3 regions of the Clostridium thermarum genome follow, and region 2 is predicted to be linked to each of the others. Evidence: predicted binding sites of a transcription regulator. Region 2 holds the regulator's gene; each other region holds the start of a gene.
The links. Region 2 encodes NrdR, which represses ribonucleotide reductase genes. Its sites were predicted from a motif close to CACNANATNTNGTG; they were not measured.

Region 1 (7,738 bases), 880 kb from region 2:
AGGACCATATATTTAGTCCCTTTTCCTTTAGCTTTGCTGCTATATATGCAAATTTATCTGCCTGCTCTAGGGGGTCTCCGCCACTGAAGGTCACTCCCTTAAGCATTGGATTTTTCAATATATCTGCTACCAGATCATCAGCACAAAAGGTCTTTCCTCCATCAAAGCAATGGGTATCCGGATTGAAGCAGCCCTTGCAGTTATGTCTGCAGCCTTGAGAAAAAAGCACTCTCCTTATACCGGGGCCATTTACTAAACTTTCGTAGGCGATGCCGGATAATCTTACATATACCTTTTCTTCCATAATCCTTCACCTTCTTAGTAAGTATGTTTTTTGGTGACGTGAGAGATTCTGTCTGCTCTCTCTGCCTGCTTGCCGGCACCAAATCTTTCATCTAAGCTCAGGTAACCGGTAACCCTTGATACTCCTTGTAAATTATGACTTCCGCACTTTGGGCACTTGCTTTGTGAGACGTTCAAATATGTTCCGCACTCTCTGCAGTATCTTATATGGAAGTTAATCCCCATATAGCTTATATTTGTATGCTTGTAAGCATAGTCTAAAATGTCCATGATTACATCGCCGGTAGGCATGTCATCCAATTCTATGTAAGTGATGTGACCGGCATTACATAGCTTGTGGAAGGGAGCCTCAATATCAATCTTATCCTTTATTGATATTGGAAAACCAACGGGAACGTGGTAGCTGTTTGTGTAATAGTCCTTATCAGTAACCCCAGGTAGCATACCAAATATCTTTCTATCCTGAAGTATAAATCTTCCGCTTAGGCCCTCTGCGGGTGTTGCATAGGTACTCCAGTTCAGCTTATCTTCCTGGGTAATTTTATCAGTGTAATTTCTTATGTGAGTTATTATTCTCAAACCTAATTCTCTTGCACTTTCATCCTCTGCATGATGTTTTCCTATTAAGGCAGTTAAAGTTTCTGCCAAGCCAATGAAACCTATGGACCAAGTTCCCTGTTTTAATATGGGCTCAATTGAATCCTCCGGTGAAAGATTTTCTGACCCCTTCATCAGTCCCTGACCTGCAACGAAAGGTAGGTCCTTTACTTTTAGTTTCTTTAATATTCCATATCTATGCATCAAAGCTTCTCTTGATAACTCCAATCTGTTATCCAGTAGTTCAAAGAATTTATCTATATCACCTTTTGCCAGAATACCCAGTCTTGGCAAGTTTATTGTGGCCGGTGCTATATTTCCTCTTCCCTTTGTGCCCTGTTCTCCGTTTATATTTGATATAACATAGGTTCTACAGCCCATGGTTGCAGGCAGTATACCTTTTTCGTAATAAGCTTTGTTAAAATCTGAATCCAGATTCATAAATGTTGGATTCATTCTCTTTGCAGCTACCCTACAAGCCAGCTCATATAAATAGTAGTAAGGGTCTTCCTTCTCTCTGTTTACCCCTTCCTTCACTCTGAATATGATGTTTGGAAATATAGGCTGCTCTCCTTTTCCCAATCCTTTTTCATATTCAAGAAGGAATATCTCACATACCAGGGCTGCATCTGCAGTTTCCGGTATTCCTATGTTAATTGATGAAAAGGGTACCTGCGACCCTGCTCTGGAATGCATTGTGTTCAGGTTATATACAATTCCCTGCATGGCCTGAGCTACTGTTTTTCTTAACTTCTTATGGATTTGAACTGATATCTGTTCTTCTGTAAGCCCTAATTCCTCAAGTTCTTTCCTTATTTCCTGTCTGGTAGGCTCTACGAATATCCCCATATCATTATCAAAATCCGGATGAGACTGGCCTCCGAACATATCGTTTTGAGTTGATTGCAGCAATATACAGGATAGCTCTGCAGCAGATTCAATTCTCTTAGGTTTGTTAATTGTACCATAGCCGGTATTAAAGCCTCTTTCCAGTATCTCTCTGGTTGGTATATGTAAACAATTTGTGGTCAAATTGTAGCTATCTAGATCATGGTAGTATACATCTCCGTTTTCATGGGCCTTTGCCAGATGCTTTGGCATGGATGCAAGGTTATGCCACTTGTTAGACTCACTAGCGATTCTCAGCAATTTTGAACTAAAGTTGTTTCCTACATTAGCGTTATCTCTATCTGTTTCTACCCCAATTTGTTTGATGGCTTTCATTAAGTCAGATTTAATTTCTCTTATCTTGGTTCTTTCTTTTCTGTAATTTGAATATGCATTCCCTATTTCTATGAAGCCGTTTTCAATTAATGTCTCTTCTACAAGATTTTGAATCTGTTCCACTGATACATCTTCACATTCTAAATCCTCAAGCTTTTTGATAACCTTCTGTGTTAAATCAATGGCTTCACTTTCTTTTAATTGAAAAGCTATCTCTTGTGCAGCACCTTTTATAGCTTCTGTGATTTTGATGGAATTGAAGTCTGCCTGTCTTCCGTCCCTCTTCACAACATGTAGCATATCACTAACCCCCATTACACAATATATAGTACTTTGCTATTATACTCTACTAAAAAAATATTGGCAATTTGAAAATATTCCTTTCTATTCAGCTACAACATATTACTTCAAAATACCTCCTTATTTTACCGTTTTTTATATTCATATTACTGTTGACATTGGTAACTTTCATAATTTTATATCTTTTACATATAAATACAGTTGTGGTATACTTTTTATATACTCAATGTGCAAGTTAAAGATTAGCTGCAAGACTGGAGGTTTGTTGATGAATAACAAGACAAGACGAGGACGGAATATGGGTATTAGACTCCTTACAACAGTTTCGTTACTTATTGTGGGCTCTATAGTTGGATATTTAGCCCTGGGAGATAGAGAAGAGTCTGAAACTGCAGCTCCGGTAATAAGCCAAAAAGAGGCACAGCCGACTCCTACTCCTTCAACTGCTCCACCACACGAGAAGGAAATGGAAAAACTCCCCAAGTATCTATCCCCCTATACAGGAGAAGAAATTTCAAAGGAAACACGTGAGAACATACCTTTTATGGTTATTATCGAAAACTCAAGGGCTTCACGTCCACAATCCGGGTTATCGGAAGCAGACATTATTTATGAAACTATGGCTGAAGGAGGAATCCCCAGATTCATTGCTGTTTTTCATTCCTCTTCGCCAAAGGAAATCGGTCCAGTCAGAAGTGCCAGACCTTATTTTCTAACCCTTGCCAAGGAATATAACCTGCCTTTTGGCCACTGTGGCGGCAGTGCAGAAGCCTTGGACATTATAAAAGATGAGAAACTTATGAGTATGAATGAATTCAGCTATGGTGGTTACTATTGGAGAGATGACAGCCGAAAGGCCCCTCATAATCTCTATACCTCTGCTGATAAGTTAAGAAGACTTATTACCAATAAAAGTATGATCCAAGTGCCAGCTTCTTCTCTGATATTTAATATGGATTCCTGGAATAAAAGTCTTGCCTCAGCAGAAAATGTAGACTTAAAGCTAAGCCCGTACTACAGCACTTCCTACAGCTACAAGGATGGCCTATACTATAAATATATGGACGGCATCATTGCCACAGATAAGTCCAACGGTAAAGAATTAACCGCTTCCAACATAGTAATCCAAACTACAGATATAAAGATTCTTGATGATTACGGACGACTAGATATAAAGCTGGCAGGTGCAGGCACCGGTTATGTCATAAGCGGGGGCAAGTGCATTAATGTAATTTGGAGTAAGGCTGATGATAAATCACCAACAGTATTGAAAGACGAAAAAGGTAATGCCATAGCTCTTACGCCCGGTAAAACCTGGTGGCATATTGCTGATAATAATTTAAAACTAGAAATAAAATAGGAGTGATGTAACATGAAAATGGATATTAGAAAACTTACTAGAACCTCTCTTTTGCTTGCTTTGGCAATTGTTTTTCAAACCATAGGTAGAGCCTATCCCATATTAAGCCAGTTCTTTGTGGGTCCAATGGTGAACACTATCTTTATAGTTTGTCTTATAATGAATGGCTTAGGCTGGTCTGTACTAGTAGCAATGCTGACTCCGGTACTGGCTTGGTCCCTTGGACAGCTTCCTCAACCCCTAGGCCCAATAATTCCCGTTATAGCCTTGGGCAATATTACCTTCATTATTGTATTTCATTTTGGACGTAAGCTTATTAAACGTGAAATGTTGCTCACTGACTTGATTTCTGTAATCTGTGCTGCTTTTCTGAAATTTTGCGTAATTTTCTTCGGAGTAAAAGCCCTCCTGCAGCTGCTAAGCCTGGCTCAGCAAGCAGAAAAAGCCGCCACCAAGCTAATGGGAATAAATCAGTTTATCACAGCCTTGGCTGGCGGAATAATAGCGCTAGCTATCGTTAAGCTAATGGAAAACAGACTGAAAGGGCAAATGAATACTTCACAATAGCATAAGCTATTTTCGAAACTGAAGGAAAAGGTCACAAAAAGTATAATTGTACAGAATTGCCGCACAATATATGTGAGGTGATTCATTTATGAAAGGTAAAGTTCTGGATAAAAATATTACCGATGCTTTTATTGCATTAGAAACGGGGGAAACCATTGACGTTTCAACGTCTCGTCTTCCGAAGGACGTTAAGATTGGAGATACTGTGGATATACCCATCAACAATACTTCTATAAGCAATGATAAGCTTGTTGACTTTTTCTAGATAATATAATAATATTAACTTAGCAATAAAATAGTATAAATTGGTTGCTAGGGGTGCCTCGGGCTGAGAAATGAATTTTTATTCGTTAACCCTCAAACCTGATCTGGTTAGTACCAGCGTAGGGAAGCAGAGATGAGAAGTTTATCTTAGCTATTATCCATACGGGTAATAGCTTTTTTAAATTTCCTCCCGTAGTGCTCCTTTGAAAAGGAGGTATTTTTATGAACAAGCTTTTCGAAAGTTTGAAAAGTTTACCTGAAAATTTCAATGAAATTTTCAAACATCCCACTTCTATAATTACACTTATGGGTGTAGTTGTACTTATACTGGCTGTAATAAAAATTAAGTCAGTAAAAATCAATACAAGGATTATGGCTCAAATAGGTATTGTAATAGCACTCTCCACTGTACTAAGCATGATTGCAATAGTAAAGATGCCTTATGGGGGCAGTGTGACCCTTGCAAGCATGGTACCAATAATACTTTTATCCATGGTGCACGGGCCGGAGATTGGCTTGCTGGCAGGATTTTTGTACGGCATTGTCCAATTTATCTTGGGACCATATGTGCTGCATCCTATACAAGTACTTTTCGATTATCCTCTTCCTTTCATGGCCTTAGGTCTGGCTGGATACTTCAAGGATAACAAAATACTTGGAACCGTGACTGCAGTAGGTAGCAGACTCCTTTTCCACTACCTGGCAGGTATAATATTCTGGGGAAGCTATGCTTCGGAATATAACATGTCACCATATATATATTCCCTCTTATACAATGGTGCATACTTACTGCCTGAATTAATTATCTCCGCAGTAATTATAAACTTGGTACCAATTAAAAGCCTTAAGAAGATTTTAATTGGCACCAGCAGCTCTGCAGCATAAAGTCAAATATATATTTCTGAAGGCTAAAAGCGGGCATTGCCCGCTTTTTTCATCCTGTATGTGCATTCTTGATTTTTTTCTGTATGTTTATGTTTACTCTTCTACAGCTATAGCATTAACTGGACAGCTGCTTTCAGCTTCCTTTGCACTATCTTCAGCACCAGATGGAACCTCATCACCTATTGTGCCAGCTTTACCATCATCCTGCATTTCAAAAACCTCAGGACAAATAGATGGACATAGTCCACATCCTATACAAGTATCCTTATCAACTGCTGCTTTCATACAGACACCTCCAAGATTTATATTATTAATTTGTTCATACAAATATATTCTATACTATTTTACCAATAATATTCTTATAATTAAAGGTATTAAAAATATACCTTTCTACTTCACCATTCTCCATGCTCTCTGTTAAATCCAAATCCATGGGTAACTCTGCTATCAGTGGTAGACCTAAGTACTGAGCCTGTTCCTCTGCAGTTTTTTTGCTGAACAGTCTTATTTTTTCTTCACAACTACCGCATTTAACATAGGACATATTTTCTACCACCCCTGATATTGGCACGTTAAGCTTTTGAGCCATTATAACAACCTTTTTTACAATCATGGATACCATGTCCTGTGGTGTTGATACAATTATTAATGAAGTTAATGGAAAGCTCTGCATTACTGTGAGGGCAATGTCTCCTGTACCCGGAGGCATATCTATAAGCAGATAATCCAGCTCTCCCCAGATTGTATCTGAAAACATCTGATTCAGAACTCCATTTATTACTGGTCCTCTCCAGATTACAGGCTGTTCTTCTTCCTGAGTCAGTAAATTCAAGGATATTACCTTTATTCCACTGTTGCTCCTCACTGGCTCAAACCTGATTTCATCTTTATTTTCACCCGGCAGTATTTGAGCTCTCTTATCTTGTATCCCAAAGAATCTGGGCATGGACGGCCCTGTTATATCCGCGTCTAATACGCCCACACTAAAACCTTGTTTTACAAGCTCTAGGGCAGTAAGTCCTGTTACCGTTGATTTACCTACACCGCCTTTACCGCTTATAATTCCAATAATACTCTTTATATTGCCAAACTTAGGGAAGAGTTTTGAGCAGGAATCTCCTACAGTACTGCAACTCCCCTTGCTTGCACAATTATCACATTTACTCATGTGTTCACAACCTTTCTAGAACTTATCCGGCTTTGTGTCAGTGATCCGGATCTCCCATTCTCCATTTTCATGGACATTATTGATGTAGTATTTTGTTTCACTGTTGTCCTTTTTATCATATACCGTCATTATTGCTTTGTAAACCGTGGTTTTATAGCCTTGGGTCTTTATAGTCACCAATACATCGAATTGATCGCTATTTTTTTCTACTAGCTTTGCAGTGGTCATTGTTTCAGCCAGATTTTCCTTAAACTCCTCAATCTCCAAGGATAACATATACTTGGCAGCCTCAATATCCTGTGACAAGTCAATACCCACATTGCTGCTGTTTTTCGTAATATTGCCGCCATATTGCTCAAGAAAGGAGATTATGGAGCCATAGTAAGTAGTTTTAAACTCCCTGGGAGCTCTATAGTTCCAGAGATTTTTTATTATGTCATAGTCTATTCTTTTGGATACTATGTAAGTATTTTCTTGATTGTATAAATTTCCATAATCATTTTTATCTATTCCGGTTATATAGTTAAATGTATGTATTGTCCCGCCTTCATGTATTTCAAAGATATAGTCCGGCTCTAAGGAAGACTTTTGCTCCACTTTTTTCGCAGAGGATAGTATTTCATAAAGTTCTCGAATGGTCCTCTTATCGGTAACAATAAATCTAAATCCCTTGTCCCTGGTACTCTGTATAATAATTTTGTCCGCCTTATTGTCTTTAATATACTCAAAGTCATTATTCTTTAGTCCAACCTTTAGTTTTAATTGCTCAATCTTACTGCAGCCTATTGAGGCTGTAAGCATTATTAAGGTTAAAGTTAAAATGGTTAACTGCTTTAATCTCACTTTCATATATAAGGGCTGTTTGGTGACAGCTCTCTCCTTTCTTTAGGTTATACTTTAAATTATCTGCCTGAAGCTTGAACCGCATTATTATAATTAAAAAGAGAAGCATTAAGCTTCTCTATACTATAAATAAAATTATAATACTATTAGTATAATTTATCAAACATAATTGAACTACTTCTTTTCAAAGTTATTTACTATAGCTTCAAAAATAGTTGGCATATTTT
Region 2 (7,738 bases):
CAGATTATAGAAAATAATATGATGGGGGCAGGGAATTGGATTTATTCCGTACCCGTTGGCATGTTAAAAGTGATACTAGACAGTATCAAAATTGTTAGAAATGAAGCTTCAGTTCCTTCAGAGGGAAATGGTAAAAAAAGTAAAAAAAGTATTTTTGGAAGATTAAAGAACTTAATAGATGAGTTTATTTAAAGGGGAGGTATTATCTTGTTAGATTTCGATGTAGATGTACAACAATTTGCGAAAATAAAGGTAATTGGATGTGGCGGCGGTGGTAATAACGGCGTAAACAGAATGATTCAAGAAGGTTTGAAAAATGTAGAATTTATTGCTATAAATACTGACAAGCAGGCATTAATGTTATCACATGCGTCTCAAAAGATACAAATAGGAGATAAGCTGACTAAGGGATTAGGGGCAGGAGCCAATCCTGAAGTTGGACAAAAGGCTGCAGAAGAGAGTAAGGAAGAAATAGCACAGGCAATAAAGGGTGCTGACATGGTATTTATCACTGCAGGTATGGGTGGAGGTACCGGTACCGGTGCAGCTCCAGTAGTTGCAGAGATTGCAAAGTCCATGGGCATACTTACTGTTGGTGTTGTTACTAAGCCATTTCCTTTTGAAGGCAGAAAGAGAATGCTTCATGCAGAACTTGGAATTAAGAACTTAAAGGAAAGAGTAGATACATTGGTTACTATTCCAAATGAAAGATTACTTACAATGGTAGATAAGAGAACTACTCTTGTGGAGTCCTTCAGAATGGCAGATGACGTTTTAAAACAAGGTGTACAAGGTATATCAGACTTGATAACTATTCCTGGTTTAGTTAACTTGGACTTTGCCGATGTTAGAACCGTAATGCTAAACAAAGGCTTGGCTCACATGGGTGTAGGTAGGGCCAGTGGTGATGATAGAGCACAGCAGGCAGCTAAGCAGGCTATTTCAAGTCCATTGCTGGAAACTTCCATCGTTGGTGCTACAGGAGTACTGCTTAATGTAACCGGTGGCCCAGATCTTGGACTATTAGAGATCAATGAAGCTGCTGAGATAGTACAGCAGGCAGCAGACCCGGATGCTAACATCATCTTCGGAGCAGTTATCGATGAGAACCTTAAGGATGAAATAAGAATTACCGTCATTGCTACAGGCTTTGAAAATGATAAACATGAGCAAAAAAAGCTAATTTTTGATACTCCAAAGGACGATAAGAAGCCTCTTGAAGAAGTGGCTTCAACAAGAGATTACAATGACAACGAACTGGAGATTCCTGCGTTTTTAAGAAAGCAAAGAAGATAAGTAGTTTAGGACCATACATTTATGTATGGTCTATTTTTATTATCTTTTTGTATGATAAAAAATAATCCTCAGATACATTTTTATTGGCACTTATAGGTTTTGATGTAGAAATATAACATATAAAATAGTGTAAACAGAGGACAATTGTGACAAAATTTTGCTTTCAATGGATATATAATATCCTTAGGGAGTAAATAGGGGTTGATGCTGTTGATTGTATGGGTAGATGTAATGATATTAGAAAATATAATAGTCAATTATTTTTTGCTTATAATAACAGCTCAAACATTGAGTATAAAGCTTAAAAATATTAGAGCGATAATTTCCTCTGCCGCAGCAGGGCTTTATACTTTAGTTATTTTCTATGATAAATTAAAATTTTTCACTATACTTCCTATAAAGCTTTTGGTTGTCATATTAATAATATATGGTGCCTTTGGCAAAAATAAGCTTATTTTTATTCTGAAAAGTACATTAATATATCTATTATATACTTTTGTATTAGCAGGACTAATCTTTTTTTTAGAATATAGAAATATGGGAAACCCGGCCTATGGGTATTATGAAAACTTTAATACAAAGTGGCTTATAATTGCGCTGATGTTACTTTATATTATTATATATAGAGTTTTTAGTTTTATAATAAGCAGGAGAAAGCTTAACAACTATACTTATAATGTAGAGATATTTACAAAGTCCAGCAGTTTTACAGTTAGTGCACTGTTAGATACAGGAAATGAATTAAAGGAACCAATTACTAATCTTCCTGTGATTATAGTAGAGAAAAGCGCGGTATCAGATATTGATACCAGCCTGTATGAAAAGCTATATATACCTTATAAAGTAGTAAGTGGACAAGCAAGTTTTCTGGAAGCCTTTAAACCGGAAAAAGTTAAGATAAGCTACGACAAGGATAATTTTCAGTATAAAAATGCCGTAATCGGGATTAGCGATATAAAATTAAGTGAATTCAATGAATATCAGGCACTATTATCAAGAGACATTATATGAGGGGTGGAGAAACTATGATGGGATTATTATCATTTTTCAGTAAGTTAGTATTAAAAATAAAATTTCTTTACAAGAGGCTTTACTACATAGGTGGAAACGATGCACTACCCCCGCCACTTTCAAAGGAAGAGGAAGATTCCCTGGTAATAAAACTGGTGGAAGGCGACGAAAGTGTCCGGTCCGTTTTAATAGAACGAAATTTAAGACTGGTTGTCTATATAGCAAGAAAATTTGAAAATACTGGAGTTGGTGTTGAGGATCTAATATCAGTGGGTACAATTGGACTAATAAAAGCTGTAAATACCTTCGATCCTGAGAAAAAAATTAAATTAGCTACTTATGCTTCCAGATGTATAGAGAACGAAATACTAATGTATCTTAGAAGAAATAGCAAGGTCAAAGCCGAAATTTCCTTCTATGAGCCACTTAATATAGATTGGGACGGCAATGAACTGTTATTGTCCGATATTCTGGGAACTGAAAATGATATAGTATATAATCTTATAGAAGATGAAATTGACAAGCAGCTATTGGTACTGGCTATGAAAAGACTCAATGAAAGAGAAAAGGAAATTGTAAGCTTAAGATTTGGACTTAATGGCAGCGGGGAAAAGACCCAAAAGGAGGTTGCTGATATGCTGGGCATATCCCAATCCTATATTTCAAGGCTTGAAAAGAGAATCATTAAAAGGTTAAAGAAAGAAATAAATAAAATGATATAGTTTGTCTTTAGTATAAAAAGGCGCTTCCCAGGAGATAATTTTAAATGCAATTACTCTAAAGGGGCGATGACTTGATGATGATTAACAAGGTTGAAATATGTGGTGTAAATACCTCAAAGCTCCCGGTGTTAAAAGAACCCGAAATGCGGGCTCTATTGGAGGAGATGAAAAAAGGCAATAGTGAAGCCCGGGAAAAGTTCATAAAGGGTAACCTCAGATTAGTATTGAGTGTAATTCAAAGATTTAACAATAGAGGAGAAAACGTTGATGATTTATTTCAGGTAGGCTGCATCGGGTTAATGAAAGCCATTGATAATTTTGATTTGAGCCAGAATGTACGATTTTCTACATATGCAGTGCCTATGATTATTGGTGAGATAAGAAGATACTTAAGGGATAACAACTCTATAAGAGTTAGCCGTTCACTGCGAGATATAGCATACAGAGCTCTTCAAGTGCGAGACAAAATGGTAAATGACAACAACAAAGAACCTACAATCTCTGAGATTGCTAAGGAGTTAAAGGTACCAAGAGAAGAGGTTGTCTTTGCGCTTGATGCTATTCAAGATCCGGTTTCCCTTTTTGAGCCAATTTATCATGATGGTGGCGATGCCATATATGTGATGGATCAAATAAGCGATAATAAAAACATGGATGAAAGTTGGTTGGAGAATATATCTATAAAAGAGGCAATGAAAAAACTTAATGACAGAGAAAAGCTTATCTTGACATTGAGATTCTTTGACGGTCGTACCCAAATGGAAGTAGCAGATGAAATAGGAATATCCCAGGCTCAAGTATCGAGATTGGAAAAGACAGCCTTAAGGCATATGAGAAAATATGTTTAAACTTATTATTTATTTACAGGACTGTATCAAGGGGAGAAGCTTGATATGGTCCTTTTTTATCTGAAAAGAATTTAAGAGGGTTGTTTAAGAGAATGTGTTCTATACAATGGTATCTATGAATCATTGATTGGAATGTCAATTTTAGAAAATATATATGGCATCCAGGTTTTTAATGATTAAATGCATAGCTTATTAATTTTGCACATATATTTTAATGAGATTTTTATAAACGAAGGGGGTAGGTTTAAGTGGATAACAATAGCAATATGTACTCCATAAACAATTTAAGGGTAATGGAAGTAATCGACATAAATACCGGTGCTAAAATTGGATATATAAAGGATATTAAGATAGATTGTGATGAATATAGAATTGAGTCTTTGCTGCTTCCTATGCAAAAAAGCTCCTGGTTTGGAAAGCAGAACATGCTGGAAATACCCTGGTCTAAAGTTAAAAAGGTAGGGATAGATGTAATCCTTGTGGATGCTGATAGTACAGCCGGTGCAGAGTGATTTTCTGATAGAAGTATAAATGCAAGCTGTTGTTGCATGGAATAGTTGTAAGAAATTGTGAAATATAATATTAATGGGTAGTTAGACAGGCTTTAAGTGGTCTGTCTATTTATTTTAAGACAAAGCAAACTGTTTAAAATATTATTGTAAGCTTTATCACATTTATGCGATAATGTAATAAAAGCTTTTGAGAGGTGTGATAGCATATGAAGTGTCCTTACTGCGGATTTGAGGAAAGTAAAGTTGTGGACTCCAGATCTACAGAAGATAATATGTCCATAAGAAGAAGGCGTGAATGTCTCAGCTGTGCAAAGAGATATACTACCTATGAAAAGATAGAGGACTTACCTATATTAGTCATAAAGAAAGATCAAAGAAGGGACTATTTCGATAAATCAAAAATAATAAACGGGCTTATAAAGGCTTGTGAAAAAAGGCCTGTATCAAGGGCGCAAATTGAGTCAATTGCTGAAGACGTAGAAAAGAGAATAAGTAATCAGATGCTTACAGAAGTAAAGTCCGAGTATATTGGCGAGGTAATAATGGAGAACCTAAAAAATATAGATGAAATAGCATATGTGAGATTTGCTTCCGTCTATAGACAATTTAAGGATGTCAATACCTTTATAGAAGAGATAAAAAAGCTTATGTCTACAAAATAGGTATGTTAAATTGTCGTTAACTAGGTTAAATCTATATATATAGGCTTGCAATGGATAATTAATTTATGCAACAATATATTATGAGGTTGATTCAATGAAAATAGATTATATGGATGGATTTCAATACATCAAATTTGTTCAGGGGAAGGCAAATATCATATTTTTTACTGCATATAATGATGCGGATTTTAATATGATATCTGATAACTTTACCAATAATATCAATAAGGTTCAAGAAATGTTTGGCCTTAGGGATGTAGGCTACTCCAAGCAGGTACACGGTGATGTCATAAATATATATGACGGCTCGGTGAAATGTGGAGATGCCATACTTACAAAGGAAAAGCGAGTAGCAATAGGCGTATTTACTGCAGACTGTGTTCCGGTGATTATATACGATGCTGCACGGGACTTATGTGCAGCAGTACACAGCGGCTGGAAGGGAACTTACAGCCAAATTTCCTACAGCACAATAAATAAAATGATGCAGGAATTTGGATCTAAGGCCGAAGATATTTCTGTCTATATTGGACCCCATATGAGGTGCTGCTGCTATGAGGTAGGACAGGAGTTAATGGATAAATTTACTTCGGATGATTTGTATAAATCAGATGAAATAGTAGTAGATAGAAGGCTTAATTTAGCTAAGTGTATAGAGCTGCAGTGTATAAAATCCGGTGTAAGCAAAGATAAAATCTATGATGTAAACTTGTGTACCGGATGCTCTGAAAGAACATCGGGCATTAAGCTTCATTCCTTTAGGACAAGGAAAGACCAAAGCGGCAGATTATTTTCACTAGTATATATGGAAGAATAAATGGAGGTTTTTTATGCCGGAAGAAAAAATTTTAGTGGTAGACGATGAGGCAAATATTTTAGAACTGATAAGATTCAATTTGGAGAACAATGGTTATAAGGTATTAACGGCCCAAAATGGTGCGGAAGCCCTAAAAATAGCAAAGACAGAGCAACCAAGCTTGATGCTTTTAGACTTGATGCTTCCCGGTATGGATGGTTACGATGTTTGCAAGGAAATAAGAAGAGATAAGCAAATGTCTCAGATTCCCATCATTATGATAACTGCAAAGGGCGAGGAGATTGATAAGATTTTGGGCCTGGAGCTGGGGGCTGATGACTATATTACAAAGCCCTTTTCCATAAGAGAGCTCATGGCCAGAGTTAAAGCTGTACTGAGGAGAACCAGCGTTCAACCTAATGATGACTCCTATAAATTTGGCAACATTACAGTAGACTTTCAGAAACATGAGATCCTCAAAAAAGGTGAAAAACTGGAACTGACCTTAAAGGAATTTGAGCTTCTGGAAATATTAATAAAAAACAAGGGCCACGTCATGACCCGGGACTTTCTGTTAGATAAGATATGGGGTTATGAATACATTGGAGAAACCAGAACCGTGGATGTGCATATAAGACATCTTAGGCAGAAGATTGAGGAGGATGACAAGAATCCTGTGTATATAGAGACCATAAGAGGAATAGGTTATAGATTTAACTTTGGTGATTGACATGAAAAAGAAGCTTATGTTTTTTATACTCTCTACCATAGTATTTTGCCTGGCCCTAACTATAGCCCTGTATGTCCTTATATCCAACTATGAATACACTGAAATCAAGAAAAAGGAACTTGCCTTGAATAATGAAATAATATCTAAGATTATTAAAGAGTATAAAATTGACATTAGTTCAGGTAAACTTCCTTTTTCTTCTGAGTTAGAGAAATATGATTATAGGCTTACTATCATTGACAAGGATGGCCACGTTATTTATGAAACTCAGAAAACCAGTGAATCTATGGAAAAGCATAATGAAAGTAGTGAAGTAACTGAAGCAAGAGCAAAAGGGTTAGGAATAAGTATAAGGTATAGTTCTAGCTTAAGAAAGAACATGATTTATGTTGCTACTAGGTTAGATGGGAACATTATTATTAGAAGCTCAAAACCTATTGAGACCTTAAGTGCAATCAATACCAAATATTTAAAGTACTATATTATATTGATAATAGTAATCTTGGCCATGACCCTTGCCATATCCTCCAGACTCTCCTATATCATTATAAAGCCCATAAAAGATTTACAGTATATAACTGGCAGAGTTGCTAAAGGGGAACTGGAAAAAAGAGTAGTGGTAACTTCCAAGGATGAAATCGGACAACTTGGAAAGACCTTTAACTACATGGCAAGTCGACTTCAGGACACTCTTAAGGACTTAGTAGATAAGCAGAATAAGCTGGAGGCTATACTAAAGAGCATGGACAGTGGAGTAATAGCCATAGATAGAAATAACCGTATAATGATGATAAACCCCTATGCAAAGAAGATATTCGGTATTGATAAGGATATTATCGGAAAAAAATTGGTTGATCATATAAAAGATCTGGTAATTGACGAGCTTCTCCATGGTGCGGACGGTTCACAGCGGGAAATTAGAGTATCATACCCCCATGAAAAGATTTTGAGGATAAGAACAGCGGAGTTAGTAAATAACAGTGAGCACATGGGAACAGTGGCTGTGGTGCAGGATATTACAGAAATAAAAAGACTGGAACATATGAGGTCGGATTTCGTGGCTAACGTGTCCCATGAATTAAAAACTCCATTAACATCTATTAAAGGCTTTGCGGAAACCCTCAAATATGTAGAGGACAAAGCCACTAAGGAGAAGTTCTT
Region 3 (7,738 bases), 220 kb from region 2:
ATTGCCGCTATAGTGCCCACAGCAATCCAAACAAAAATAAAGGCGCTGGTTACTATGTCTACAACTACTGAAATAATACCAATTATAAGCCAAAGTACCATATTTTTATCCATAAAACCCCTCCTTCCCTATAATTTTATTATACATGAAATGTCTTATAATTAATACTTTTTTTATCATTTGTATTCGCTGTTTACGATATTATTATATGCTATATATTACAATTTGTAAAGGGTAGATATATCATTATATAAGTTAAAATAAACCATATAAAGAGATTTTGAATAAATTTCACATATTTACTATAAATTAATAAGAATATCGTAGAATTATATCAATTATTGTTAAAAATAATATTACAGGTTATAATCTATCTATATCAGTTTTAAATGGTTATTGGAGTGATAGTAATGAACTACATAAGAGTTGGCACAGCCTGCCCTACTACAAGGGTGGCAGATATTCAGTATAATACAGAGCAAATATGCAAGCTATTGGAACAAGGATTTTCATTAAGTACTAAGCTCTTAGTTTTCCCTGAGCTATGCATTACCTCTTATACCTGCGGAGATTTGTTTCTCCAACAACAATTGATAGAGGAAGCAAAGAGGGCTTTACAAGTTATATGCACTCAAAGTATTGGAAAGGATATGCTAATAGTTGTTGGTGCACCACTGCATTATTTAAATGCATTATATAACTGTGCCTTTGTTATTTTCGAAGGCAAAGTTTTGGGAATTATACCAAAGAGCTTCATCCCAAATTACACAGAGTTTTATGAAAAAAGATGGTTTTCTGAAGGAAATAATATTATAGACAAAGAAGTGGATCTACCCTTTCAAAATAAGATTCCATTTGGAATAAATCTAATGTTTTCCAGCGGATGCTATAAATTTTCTTTTGAGATCTGTGAAGACCTATGGGTTGTGATACCGCCAAGCAGTAACGCAGCTTTAGCTGGAGCTAATATTATCGGTAATCTTTCAGCTTCAAATGAACTTGTTAGCAAATCAAACTATAGAAGAGATCTGGTGCTTTCACAGAGTGCTCGTTGTTATTGTGCTTACTTATATGCCTCTAGTGGTGTTTTTGAATCTACAACGGATCTTGTTTTCAGCGGACATATGCTTATTTCTGAAAATGGTTCCTTATTAAAAGAAAACAGACGGTTTGAGCGTGAAAATGAAATAATTACTGCAATAGTTGATGTAGACAGATTGAATAATGAAAGGCTCCGAAACACTAGTTTTCGTACCCATTCCTTTAAAATGCCATATGATTTCATAGATATAAAATTCCAGTATAGCAATACAGAGATAGCTGTATTTGACAGATTTGTCGATAAACATCCTTTTGTACCCTCTGATCCTAAGTTTAGGCAGGAGCGTTGTGAGGAGATTTTTAATATACAAACTGCAGGCTTAGCAAAAAGAATTCAACACAGCGGTGCTAAAAAAGCAGTGATAGGAATATCCGGTGGCTTAGATTCTACATTAGCCCTATTGGTTGTGATAAAGACCTTTGACATGTTAGGTTTGTCCAGAGAAAATATTGTTACAGTAACTATGCCTGGTTTTGGTACAACGGACAGGACTTACAATAATGCCGTAGAGCTGTGTATGAAACTAAATACAGACTTACGTGAGATAAATATAGTAAATGCTAGTCTGCAGCATTTTAAAGATATAGGACACCCTGCTGAAATACATGATGTCACCTATGAGAATGTTCAGGCACGTGAGCGTACTCAAATACTTATGGACATAGCAAATAAGGAAAACGGATTAGTGATTGGTACCGGTGACCTTTCGGAACTAGCCTTAGGTTGGTGCACTTACAATGGAGACCATATGTCCATGTATGGTGTAAACTCTTCTATTCCAAAGACACTGGTAAGGTATTTGGTAGAGTATGCTGCCCTATATGTGTTTGATAAAGCTATTTCTGATATTCTTTTAGATGTTATCAATACTCCTGTGAGTCCTGAACTGTTACCTAAAGATAAAAATGGTGAGATATCACAAAAGACAGAAGATATTATTGGACCCTATGAACTGCACGATTTTTTCCTATACTATTTTATAAGACAGGGAGCTACGCCTGAGAAAATATGTTTTCTTGCAATTCATGCCTTTCAAGGCACTTACAGCGAAGAAGAGATAAAAAAGTGGCTTAATAAATTTATTTCTAGATTCTTCACCCAGCAATTTAAGCGTTCAGCTCTTCCTGATGGACCAAAGGTTGGAACTATTAGTCTTTCTCCTAGAGGTGATTGGAGAATGCCTTCAGATGCAAGCATGAATTCATGGGTTTAATGTAAGGAGGTTGCTTTATTGGAAATAAAAAGAGTTGGGAGAAATTCTCCTATAAAGTCCGAAGAAAAGAAAAGTATAGAGTTAAAAAAGGATTTTTCACAAAACTTCAATTTTGCCCGTGATAAAAGAAGTGAGGAAGAATTGAAGAGGATTCAAGAGGACATCAAAAAGAAAGGTGCCAGACTGATAATCACAAAATCCTATGCTGACGTAAAAGCCTATAAGAATCTTATTAAAGAATATTTAAACTCTGTACTGCAGCATATGTATAATATAAAGAAAGACATAAGCTTTTGGCAGACTCAATACTTTATAACTATAGAGACCATAGATAAAAAACTTGAAGAGTTAACGAAACTTCTTTTACAGGAAGAAAAAGATAACTTGTCAATAGCGGGAACTATTGATGAGATAACTGGACTGGTATTGGATATTTACAGATAGGATGCTTCTTAGGTGACAATGTAAAAAGTATGGTTTATGATAATTCACATTTGACAATGGACGATTGACAATTTTTGTAGAAATTCAGTTCTGCTGAATTTTATCCATAATTGTCCATTGTCAAATGTTTATTGTCAATTATTACAGGTACTTCACTAGGATCTCTACAGCCTTCTCCAAATACGTTTGATCTATTTTTGAAAACCTGTCAAATACAGGACTGTCAATATCCAGTACGCCTAGTAGTTTATCATCTTTTATGATAGGTATAACTATCTCCGAATTTGAAGCGCTGTCACATGCGATGTGTCCATCAAACTCATGTACATTAGCAACTCTTTGGGTTGCTTTTAATTTTGCTGCAGTTCCGCAGACTCCGCTGCCAATCTCTATTCTACAGCAAGCTGGAAGGCCTTGAAAAGGACCAAGCACCAATTCTCCATCCTTATATAGGTAGAATCCTACCCAGTTTGTTTCCTCTAATGCAGACTTTATTATTGCTGATGTATTGCTTAGATTAGCAATAAAATCTGATTCGGATTTTAACTGTCCTTCTATGAGTAACAGCATTAGGTTGTATTTATCTTCAATTTTCATATCTTTAAAGTTATCTACGTTTATCATTATATTCCCCCATCATCTTTATGTAGTGTTCTGCAGAACTTCTCAGTTTTTTATATTCTTCTTCAGTAAGATTTCTAATTATTTTTGCAGGAGATCCCATACAAAGTACACCTTCTGGTATTTCTTTTCCTCCGGGAATTAGTGAGCCGGCTCCGATAATTGTGTTTTTCCCTATTTTACAATTGTTCATTATAATTGATCCCATTCCAATCAGGCAATTGTCCCCTATCTCTGCACCGTGTATAATGGCATTGTGGCCAATGGTCACATATTTGCCTATAATGGTTGGTGCAGTGTCTTTGCTTCCATGGATTACGGAATTGTCCTGTATATTTGTCCCCTCTCCAACGGTAATATAATTGTCATCCCCTCTTAGAACAGCACCAAACCAAATACTGCAATTTTTTTCTATGGTTACATAACCTATTATATGACTACCTTCGGCTATAAAAACATCTTCAGCCACCTTAGGGTATATTCCCTTGTAAATATGGAGCATAGAAACGCCTCCTATTCTTGTTTTTTCTCTTTTAATTCTGCTTAAATTTCCGTATTTTTAGACATATTATTCTTTTTGTTTCTTAATACTTATTATTTATTGTGTTTATTATAGAATTGTCATATAATATTTATTGTGCACACAATATATTGTATTGAGTGTGCATGTTGACACAATATATTGAGTTGTTTTTGGAGGTGTACAATGGAAAGTATTAAAAACTTACTTACTAGATATTATACTAAAGAATTAGAAAAAAATAAAACTAAAACTGTATATGATTTATTTAAATGGAAAAGGGTCGATGTCATTTTAAAGGATTATAAAAGCGGTAAAGTGCTGGTAGATATGAAAAACCTTGAGTTCCCGGAACACTACTCACAAAATGCCTGTGATATAATAGCCTCTAAGTATTTTAGAAAAGCTGGAGTACCAAATGAAGTAGGCTATGAAAACAGCATGAGAATGGTTGCTCATAGAATGGTTAAGTTTTGGAGTACAGCTCTAAAGGATGAAGGATTGATAGAAAACGATGAGGAAGAGGCAATATTCTACGATGAAATGGTCTATGCATTATTAAGCCAATTGTATGCACCTAACTCTCCTCAATGGTTTAACACCGGTTTGAATTTAGCCTATGGAATCACTGGTGAATCAAATGATACATATTATTTTGACCCTATAAAGAGAAAAGTTGTAAAGTCTAAAGATGCTTACAGCAGAACACAAGCTTCTGCTTGTTTTATATTATCCATTGAAGATAAGCTGCTAGGACCCCATTCTATTACAGAGCAATATGTTACTGAGACTAAGCTGTTTAAAGGAGGCTCCGGTACCGGCACCAACTTCTCCACAATCAGAGCCGTTGGCGAAAAGCTATCCGGTGGCGGTGTTTCATCAGGCCTCATGAGCTTTTTAAAGGGATTAGATAGAAATGCAGGTGCAATAAAATCCGGTGGAACAACCAGAAGAGCTGCAAAAATGGTATGTTTAGACATAGATCACCCTGAAATAGAGGAATTTATTACTTGGAAGTCAAAGGAGGAAATGAAGGTACGTGCTTTGGCCAAGATGGGTTATGACACAGACATGGATGGCGAAGCCTATCAGACAGTTTCCGGTCAGAACAGCAACAACTCACTAAGACTTAGCGATGAATTTATGATGAAAGTTGCTAATCTTGACAAGAATCCGGAGGTTACAATAAAGCTAAAGGGAAGAAAAGACTCCTCCGTAGACAGAGAGGCTAAGGTTAAAGACCTGTGGGAAATGTTTAATAAGGCTGCTTGGGAGTGCGCAGACCCTGCCCCTCAGTTTAACGATACTTTTAATGCATGGCACACTTGTCCAAATGGAGAAGATGGTGTTTATAACGCCCCTTATAATAGAATTAATTCCACAAATCCATGTGGTGAATATGCTTTTTTAGACGATACCTCCTGTAATTTAGCTTCTATAAATATATATAGGTTTTACGACAATGATACAAAGGCCTTCGATATTGAAGGATATATGCATACTATATCACTGGTACAGCTTATATTAGAAGCATCCATACATTTTGGTCAATTTCCTACTGAGGATATTGCTAGAAAGACTTATTTGTTTAGAACTACCGGCTTAGGTATATCTAACTTGGCTTCTCTTTTAATGGTAATGGGTTTACCCTATGATTCAGATGAAGCTAGGAATGTAGCAGCAGGCTTAACGTCATTGTTAACTGCGCAATCCTACTCTGTATCAGCTCTAATGGCAAAAAAAGTTGGTCCTTTCGAAAAGTTTGAATTAAATAAAGAGCATATGCTAAGGGTTATAAGGAACCACTGCAGGGTGTCAGGAGCACTAGACGGTGAATATGAGGGGTTAAACTATAAACCAGTGGAAATCAATCATGAAATATTAAACAAGTGTAAACTTGAGAATTTAAGTGACGTTGTAAAAAATACGTGGATAAAGGCTTTAGAAAACGGAAAAGAGTTTGGGTATAGAAATGCACAGGTTTCAGTAATAGCCCCTACTGGTACAATTTCCTTTGCAATGGATTGCGGAGCAACTTCCATTGAGCCCTTTTTCAGCCACATAGTTTATAAAAAGCTTGTTGGCGGCGGATTTATGACTGTAATTAATCCAGTAATAGAATTAAGCTTAAAGAATTTGGGGTACAGTAAAGAAGAAATTGAGGATATTTTAAATTATGTACTAAGAAGTGAAAAGGTAAAAGCAGGTAACGTAGAATATGACAAAATAATAGATGGTAAACTAGAAGGTGCGCCACACCTTAAACCTGAACACTTACCAATCTTCGATACAGCAAATAAGTGCGGAACCGGCAAAAGATATATTGCACCGGAGGGTCATGTAAAAATGGTAGCAGCTTTAACGCCGGTTATTTCAGGTGCTGTTTCAAAAACAGTAAATCTACCAAAGGACGCTACAATAAAAGACTTTGAAGTTGTTACCTTAACTTCCTGGAAGTTAGGAATAAAGGGTATCACCCTTTACAGGGATTCTTCAAAAGCAAGCCAACCTCTAAATACATCTTTAGAGGAAGGTAAGGAAGTAAATCTTGAGAATTTGACTTATGATGCTCTTTTAAAGTATGCAAAAGAAATGCAGCAAAACAGCGGTTATACTAAGAGAAACAAGCCTCAGGGTATAAGGTACGGTACTACACACCCTGCACAAATTGATGATGTAAAGATATATACAACTGTAAACAGAGATGAAAAAGGAAGAATTTGCGAAATATATATAACGACTGATAGAGAAGGAACAATAATTACAGGACTGCTTAATTCTCTATCGAAATCAATATCAGTTATGCTTCAATATAATGTTCCTCCAAAGGATATCGCCAGAATGTTGAGAGGACAAAAATATGAACCCTACGGTTTTGTACAGAAGCATCCTTATATCAAGCATGTAAGCTCAATATCTGATTTGATCAGTAAGATAATAGATATAGAATTGAATGATTTTACAAGATGTCAAGTAAAACCTCATAATCATGCCGTGGAAGTAGTTTCTCATAAAAATGATACAGGTGAAAGGGTATATAGTGCAAGTTGTAAAAATTGCTCCAGTACAAGAATGGTTAAGAATGGAACCTGTATGGTGTGCCTCGATTGTGGTACTACTACCGGATGCAGCTAAAAAAGGTGACCTTTGGTCACCTTTTTTTACCTTTTGTTTTTTACTCTATTTGGTTTTGCCTTAGGTTTAATTTTAATTTGTTTCTTCTTTTCAACCTTGTCAGTGCTGATAACGTTGAAAAACCATAAAAATGGAATTACAGAGATCGATATTAAAACAAATGATAGAATTTGAGGTACTTTACCCATGCAGTAGGAAGAAAGCATAATCAGCAGAACACCTAGTGCAAATATAAGCCATTTGTTTATATTAAGTTTATCTAAAACAAATATTTTAAGTAGGTTATATACAATTAAAGTAACTAGGGCAAGCACGATTAATAAAAGTATTTCCCAAAACATAATTATCCCCCCTTTTTAACTAGAGTATGAATTCTGAATTAGCGGCAGCATGTGTCACTAAATCTAAGGTTTTTACCTTTTTATCAGCATTGTACATAACAATAATATTTTATAGTATAAAATTCTTTATGTAAATTATAATTTTTTACCCTAAAAAAAAGAACAAAATATTAAATTTAATAAATATTTTAAATAAAATTATTAATTTATCACTAAAATCTGATATAATTAAATAAACATAAATTATTACGTTATGAGGTGAGCATATGAGTTTTGTTTCTAATCCACAGCTAGATGAATTGGATTATCAAATACTTGAGATTTTAATAAAGGATTCAAGAACGCCGTACTTAGAAATTGCT

Region 1: FHY60_RS03610 (anaerobic ribonucleoside triphosphate reductase) is a predicted target of NrdR. The motif match lies at 2,442-2,455, and genes of this name have one in related genera.
Region 3: FHY60_RS08890 (vitamin B12-dependent ribonucleotide reductase) is a predicted target of NrdR. The motif match lies at 4,023-4,036, and genes of this name have one in related genera.

Annotation. Positions count from the first base shown of each region.
Region 1 covers NZ_CP040924.1:841,943-849,680, reverse strand. Annotated here, with positions in the region: gene nrdG (anaerobic ribonucleoside-triphosphate reductase activating protein) at 1-304, opposite strand, end outside; gene FHY60_RS03610 (anaerobic ribonucleoside triphosphate reductase) at 319-2,424, opposite strand; gene FHY60_RS03605 (DUF3048 domain-containing protein) at 2,693-3,784, shown strand; gene FHY60_RS03600 (ECF transporter S component) at 3,797-4,351, shown strand; gene FHY60_RS17780 (hypothetical protein) at 4,440-4,616, shown strand; TPP riboswitch at 4,656-4,758, shown strand; gene thiT (energy-coupled thiamine transporter ThiT) at 4,838-5,500, shown strand; gene FHY60_RS03590 (ferredoxin) at 5,594-5,785, opposite strand; gene FHY60_RS03585 (Mrp/NBP35 family ATP-binding protein) at 5,835-6,668, opposite strand; gene FHY60_RS03580 (YhfM domain-containing protein) at 6,684-7,517, opposite strand; gene FHY60_RS03575 (PsbP-related protein) at 7,686-7,738, opposite strand, start outside.
Region 2 covers NZ_CP040924.1:1,718,125-1,725,862, forward strand. Annotated here, with positions in the region: gene ftsA (cell division protein FtsA) at 1-192, shown strand, start outside; gene ftsZ (cell division protein FtsZ) at 208-1,296, shown strand; gene spoIIGA (sigma-E processing peptidase SpoIIGA) at 1,501-2,307, shown strand; gene sigE (RNA polymerase sporulation sigma factor SigE) at 2,322-3,029, shown strand; gene sigG (RNA polymerase sporulation sigma factor SigG) at 3,104-3,877, shown strand; gene FHY60_RS07805 (YlmC/YmxH family sporulation protein) at 4,144-4,389, shown strand; gene nrdR (transcriptional regulator NrdR) at 4,596-5,051, shown strand; gene pgeF (peptidoglycan editing factor PgeF) at 5,146-5,868, shown strand; gene FHY60_RS07820 (response regulator transcription factor) at 5,882-6,577, shown strand; gene pnpS (two-component system histidine kinase PnpS) at 6,579-7,738, shown strand, end outside.
Region 3 covers NZ_CP040924.1:1,941,160-1,948,897, forward strand. Annotated here, with positions in the region: gene FHY60_RS08865 (NfeD family protein) at 1-113, opposite strand, end outside; gene FHY60_RS08870 (NAD(+) synthase) at 411-2,315, shown strand; gene FHY60_RS08875 (YaaR family protein) at 2,334-2,759, shown strand; gene FHY60_RS08880 (GAF domain-containing protein) at 2,901-3,383, opposite strand; gene FHY60_RS08885 (gamma carbonic anhydrase family protein) at 3,367-3,882, opposite strand; gene FHY60_RS08890 (vitamin B12-dependent ribonucleotide reductase) at 4,087-7,035, shown strand; gene FHY60_RS08895 (hypothetical protein) at 7,062-7,376, opposite strand; gene FHY60_RS08900 (Lrp/AsnC ligand binding domain-containing protein) at 7,643-7,738, shown strand, end outside.